DNA from 2 places in the Streptomyces sp. NPDC041940 genome. Region 2 is predicted to be linked to the other one. Evidence: predicted binding sites of a transcription regulator. Region 2 holds the regulator's gene; the other holds the start of a gene.
What was found. Region 2 encodes HspR, which represses chaperone genes until heat shock. Its sites were predicted from a motif close to TTGAGNNNNNNNNNCTCAA; they were not measured.
Positions count from the first base shown of each region.

Region 1: the regulator HspR is predicted to act here: its motif matches at 1,694-1,712, upstream of lon (endopeptidase La).

Region 1 is NZ_JBVJBP010000033.1:50,639-53,841, reverse strand. It holds gene lon (endopeptidase La) at 1-1,671, opposite strand, end outside; gene ACZ6I3_RS37150 (GNAT family N-acetyltransferase) at 1,849-2,514, shown strand; gene ACZ6I3_RS37145 (rhomboid-like protein) at 2,539-3,203, opposite strand, start outside.
Region 2 is NZ_JBVJBP010000024.1:4,687-7,889, forward strand. It holds gene ACZ6I3_RS31815 (DUF418 domain-containing protein) at 1-99, shown strand, start outside; gene ACZ6I3_RS31820 (sugar ABC transporter substrate-binding protein) at 105-1,214, opposite strand; gene ACZ6I3_RS31825 (heat shock protein transcriptional repressor HspR) at 1,491-1,943, opposite strand; gene dnaJ (molecular chaperone DnaJ) at 1,949-3,136, opposite strand; gene grpE (nucleotide exchange factor GrpE) at 3,173-3,203, opposite strand, start outside.

The DNA of each region.
Region 1 (3,203 bases), on a different contig from region 2:
GACGCCCGCCTCGCGCGTGTACTCACCGGCGAGCTTGCGCAGCGCGCCCTCGTCGACGGTCACCTCGCCCTCGGCGAGCCCGGCCCGCTCCAGCTGGCGCGGCAGCAGGTGGTCGCGGGCGATGACGACCTTCTCGTCCTCGGTGTAGCCGTCCAGGCGGACGATCTCCATCCGGTCGGCCAGCGCCTCCGGGATGGCCTCCAGGACGTTGGCGGTGGCCAGGAAGACGACGTCCGACAGGTCCAGCTCGACCTCCAGGTAGTGGTCCCGGAAGGTGTGGTTCTGCGCCGGGTCGAGGACTTCGAGGAGGGCGGCGGCCGGGTCGCCCCGGAAGTCCGAGCCCACCTTGTCGATCTCGTCGAGCAACACGACCGGGTTCATCGACCCGGCCTCCTTGATGGCCCGGACGACCCGGCCCGGCAGCGCGCCGACGTACGTACGCCGGTGGCCGCGGATCTCGGCCTCGTCGCGCACACCGCCGAGGGCGACGCGCACGAACTTCCGGCCCATCGCGTGGGCGACGGACTCACCGAGGCTGGTCTTGCCGACGCCGGGCGGGCCCACGAGCGCGAGCACGGCACCGCCGCGCCGCCCGCCGACCACGCCGAGGCCCCGGTCGGTACGCCGCTTGCGCACGGCGAGGTACTCGGTGATCCGCTCCTTCACGTCCTGAAGGCCCGCGTGCTCGGCGTCGAGGACGGCCTGGGCGCCCTGGATGTCGTAGGCGGCAGCGCTGTCATCGGATCGCTCGTTCCACGGCATCTCCAGGACCGTGTCGAGCCAGGTGCGGATCCAGGAGCCCTCGGGCGACTGGTCGGAGGACCGCTCCAGCTTGTCGACCTCCTTGAGCGCGGCCTCGCGGACGTTCTCCGGCAGGTCGGCGGCCTCCACACGGGCGCGGTAGTCGTCAGACTCCTCACCGTCCTGCTCGCCGTTCAGCTCACGCAGCTCCTTGCGGACGGCTTCCAGCTGACGCCGCAGCAGGAACTCGCGCTGCTGCTTGTCGACGCCCTCCTGGACGTCCTTGGCGATGGACTCGGCCACGTCCTGCTCGGCGAGGTGGTCGCGCAGCTGCTGGGCGGCGAGCTTCAGCCGGGCCACCGGGTCGGTGGTCTCCAGCAGCTCGATCTTCTGGTCGGTGGTCAGGAACGGCGAGTAGCCGGAGTTGTCGGCGAGCGCTGAGACGTCGTCGATGGCCTGGACCCGGTCGACGACCTGCCAGGCGCCGCGATTGCGCAGCCACGCGGTGGCCAGGGCCTTGTATTCCTTGACCAGTTCGGCGACCTGGCCGGGCAGCGGTTCCGGCACGGACTCGTCGAGGTGAGTGCCCTCGACCCAGAGGGCGGCGCCCGGACCCGTGGTCCCCGCCCCGATGCGCACCCGGCCCCGGCCGCGGATCAGGGCGCCCGGATCGCCGTCGGCGAGCCTTCCGACCTGCTCGACGGTGCCCAGGACACCGGTGTTCGCGTAGGTCCCGTCGATCCGCGGCACCAGGAGTACCCGGGGCTTCCCGGGTGTTGACCTGGCAGCGGCCTGAGCGGCCTCCACCGCGGCACGGACCTCGGAGTCACTCAGATCCAGCGGGACCACCATCCCGGGCAGCACGACCTCGTTGTCGAGCGGCAGCACGGGCAGGGTGAGCGGTGTGAACGCCTTGGACTCAGCAGCCATGATCTCCCCTTCGGCAGTCAAGTTGAGCTATGCCGACTCAATGCACGGGAGCTACCGGATGTTCCCCGACGTCCGTTCGCTGTCAGCGATCACCTGTGACACGGGAGGAGGGCGGACGCGTAAGGTCGGCTTCTGTAATAGATAAATAGCGAGGTTGGCCATTACCTGGGGGGCGGCGTGGAAGCGACCGTGCGGGCATGGGTGGACGGATGGGTCGTGTCGCGCGGGGCGGCTCCGCCCCTGACCGAGCCATGGGGCTGCACGATCGACGTGGGGGCGATCGGCCACGTCACACGGCATGTGTTCGGCGCGACGGGCGAGGATCTCGACGAGACGGCCGTCCGCAAGGTGGCCGGCGAAGTGACCGGGGACGCGGTCTGGCTGAAGGCGTTCCGGGATCCCTCGGTGATCGCCGGCTGGCTGGACGACCACTGGTGGATCGACCCCGAGCCCGGCTACCTGATGACGGTCCCCCTGGCAGCGGGCGATGTTCCGGACGTTCCCGACGGCTACCGGCTGCGCACCTGGTCACGCGGCGGGGTGACGCGCGTCCTGGTCGCCGCGCCGGACGGCTCCCTCGCCGCGCGCGGCCAGATCGCCCCGACCGGCGCGACCGCCGTCGCCGACCAGATCGAGACGGCCCCCGAGCACCGCCGCAGAGGGCTCGGCAGCCTCGTCATGCGGACGCTGCAGAACGCGGCCTTCCAGCAGGGAGCACGCACCGGTGTCCTGTCCGGGACACCCGCTGGACGAGGGCTCTACGAGGCACTGGGCTGGGAGATGGTGGCCCTGCTGACCAGCGCCAAGCACTGCCCGCCGACCGCCCCGCCTGCCTCGCCCTAGCCCCCGGGCCTGACGGGCTCGCCCTCAGCCCCCGGCAGCCCGCTTCGCGCCCCACCGCCGCAGCACCGGCCAGGTCGTGATGCCGATGGCCAGGGCGATCAGGTGGCCCCAGTTCGTCATCGGGTCGGTGAAGGCGAGGAGGTCCTGGAGCAGCATCCCGCCGAAGACGGCCAGCAGCGGCACCCGCAGCCAGAGGGGCAGCAGGCCGGCCAGGGCGCCGGTGCCGGCCGCGACGCCGAAGCTGACGCCGTAGTCGAGGCGGTGCAGCGAACTGTCGGGGAGGTGCCCGGCCAGCACCGCGAGCCCCACCGGGACCTCGGTCGCCAGCGTGGCCAGGGCGTGCCCGAGCAGGAAGACACCGGCCGTGCGCAGGCCCCCGATCCGTCGCTCCAGCGCGGTCAGCACCAGCACGAATCCGATCGTGAACGGCGAGGCCACCCCGCCCGCGACCCACAGCGCGCTGCCGACCAGCACCAGCCCCGGCGTCCGCACCAGATGCGCCACATCGGTGCTGGAGCCCTGGAGCAGGGCGTGGACCAGCGCGGGGTCCGCGTACGCGGAGATCAGCGAGGTGACACAGAGCACGAGCGCGTACCCGAACGTGAACGGCGTACCCGTCGGCGTGGGCAGCAGCCGCCAGGGGCGCGGCACCCGGAGGCGGGGCTCCTTCACCGGGACGGGCTCCCGGA
Region 2 (3,203 bases):
CCCGCCGAGTGGCTGCTCCGGGCGGTCACCCTGGCCGGACGGCCCGGGAGGGCCGGTGCGCCGGGAGTGCCGGAGCGCGAGGCGGCCCACCGGGGCTGAGCGGCTCACTTCAGGCCGATCGCCTCGCACGCGGCGCGGTACTTGGCCGTGCAGATGTCCGACAGCTTGTAGATGTCGTCCGCGACCACCGTGTCCTTGATGTTCCCCTTCGTCAGCGCGACGACGGGCACCAGCTGGGCCGGGATGGCCTTGTGGGTGGGGCTGTCGACCTTGTCGCGGGTGAGGGAGGCGAACTGGATGTCCCGGCCCTGGACCTTGGCCACGGCCATCTCCGCGGCGTTCTCGGCCTCCTGCGGGTACGACTTGTACACGCTCATGTACTGCTCGCCCGCGATGATCCGCTGCACCGCCGGGAGCTCCGCGTCCTGCCCGGTGATCGGCGGCAGGTCACTCACGCCCGCGGCCTCCAGCGCCTGGACGATGCCGCCGGCCATGCCGTCGTTGGCGGAGTAGACCGCGGCGATGTCGTCCTTGCCGATCGCCTGGATCGCGTCGGCCATGTTGGCCTGCGCGTTCTCCGGCTTCCAGTCCTTGGTGTCGAAGGACTGCGCGATCGTCACCTTGCCGTTCAGCGCGGACATCGCACCCGCCTTGAACTGCTTGGCGTTCGGGTCCGTCGACGAGCCGTTCATCATGACGATCTTGTCGGAGGGGCTCGCGTCCTCGCCGATGGCCTCCAGCAGGGTGCGCCCCTGGACCTCGCCGACCAGTTCGTTGTCGAAGGAGATGTAGGCCTCGATCGGTCCCTCGGCCAGCCGGTCGTAGGCGATCACCGGGATGCCCGCCTCCTTGGCCTTCTTGACGCCGCTCGCGATGGCCTGCGAGTCGACCGCGTCCAGCAGGATCACGTCGACCCGGTCGTCGATCATCTTCTGCATCTGGCTCGCCTGCGTGTCGGCGTCCGCCTCGGCGTTGGCGTACTCGACGCGGCCCTTGTTGTTGGTGAGGGACTCGACCTTCGTCTTGATGATCGGGTAGTCGAAGTTCTCGTACCGGGTGTTCGCCTTCTCCGGGAGCAACAGGCCCACCGTGATGTCGTTGCCCTTGGCCGGGCTCGCGTCGTCACTGCTCCCCGTCGCGTTGAGCGCGCCGCACCCGGCGAGAGTGACGGACATCGCGGCCGCGGCCACGGATATGGAGATACGACGACGCATGTCGGGAGCTCACTTCACGTGTGATTCGGACGTGGGCACAGCTTTGTGGCCCATGTGACTGAAAAGCCAACGCGGACGCGGCCCTCAGCGTCAAGCGGAAGCACTTAACGAGATGACAACACCACGCTCCGCAAGCGTTGTGAAGACTCTGCGGAATCATCTCCAAGTTCCCTGCACGGGCTACCCATCGACGGGAGACCCAGCGAAACCGGGCCAAGACATGCGAAAGGGGCCGGGAGTTGCCTCCCGGCCCCTTCACAGACTCTGGACAGCCAGTCAGTCCGACTGCTGCTGCCGCTTCGGCCGCCACACCACCAGCGCGCTGCTCTGCTGGACCTCCTGGTACGGCACGAGGTCGCGGCGGTACGACGCGTGCACCGCCGCCTCGCGCTGGCGCATCGCCGCCGCCGCGCCCTCAAGGGCGTTCTCCAGTTCGGCCGCACGGGCCTGGAGGGCGGCGACCTGGTTCTCCAGTTCGATGATGCGCTTGATGCCGGCCAGGTTGATGCCCTCGTCCTGCGACAACTGCTGGACGGTGCGCAGCAGCTGGATGTCGCGGGCCGAGTAGCGCCGGCCCCGGCCGGCGGTGCGGTCGGGGGACACCAGGCCCAGGCGGTCGTACTGGCGCAGGGTCTGGGGGTGCAGGCCGGACAGCTGGGCCGCCACCGAGATGACGTAGACCGGGGTTTCCTCGGTCAGTTCATACGGATTGCGCCGACGACCGTCCATCTGACTCATGCTCCCTTCGCGGCCTGGAACAGATCCGCCCGCGGATCCTCACCCGAAGTCGCCTCGCGATACGCCTCGAGTGCGTCACGAGCCTTCCCCGTCAGGTCCGTCGGAACACTCACCTCGACGGTGACCAGAAGGTCCCCGCGGGTGCCGTCCTTGCGGACCGCGCCCTTGCCCCGGGCGCGCATGGTGCGGCCGTTGGGAGTGCCCGGCGGGAGCTTCAGCGTGACGGGCGGGCCGCCCAGCGTCGGCACCCGGACCTCGCCGCCGAGGGCGGCCTCGGCGAAGGTCACCGGGACGGTGACGGTGAGGTTGTCGTCCCTGCGGCCGAACACCGGGTGGGAGTCGACGTGCACGACCACGTACAGGTCGCCCGCCGGGCCGCCCCGCTCACCGGGCGCGCCCTTGCCGCGCAGCCGGATCCGCTGGCCGTCGCTGACGCCCGCGGGGATGCGCACCTGCATGGTCCGCGAGGACTTGGCCCGGCCGCTGCCCTTGCAGACCTCGCAGGCGTGCTCCGCGATCAGGCCGCGGCCCTTGCAGTCGGGGCAGGGGTCGGTCAGGGAGAAACCGCCGCCGCTGCCCCGGGCGACCTGCCCGGTGCCGACGCAGGTCGGGCACACGCGCGGCGTGCCGTTCTTGTCGCCGGTGCCCGAGCAGGCCTTGCAGGGTGACTGCGAGGACATGCGCAACGGGACCGTCGCGCCCTCGATCGCCTCGGTGAAGCTGAGCGTGACCTCGGACTCGATGTCCTGGCCGCGCCGGGGGTGCGTACGCGTCCCCGGACCGCCCGCGCCACCGCGGTTGAACAGGCCCCCGAAGACGTCACCGATCCCGCCGCCGAAGCCGCCGGCTCCCTGCCCTTGGCCCTGGGCGCCGCCTCCGAAGAGGTCGCCCAGGTCGAAGTTGAAGGAACCGCCGCTCCCGCCGGGCCCCGGCCGGAAGCCGCCGTTGCCGAAGAGGGCGCGTGCCTCGTCGTACTCCTTGCGCTTCTTGGGGTCGCCGAGAATGTCGTTGGCCTCGGAGATCTCCTTGAAGCGCTCCTCCGCCTTGACGTTTCCCTTGTTGGCGTCCGGGTGGTTCTCGCGGGCGAGCTTCCGGTACGCCTTCTTGATCTCGGCCTCGGTGGCGTCCTTGGGGACGCCGAGGACCTTGTAGTAGTCCTTCTCGATGAAGTCCTTGGTGCTCATCCTCGACGCCCCTCCTTCCTGTCGTCCGTTATGACGTCAGCCCTCGTCCGGGCCACCGCTCTCCTTG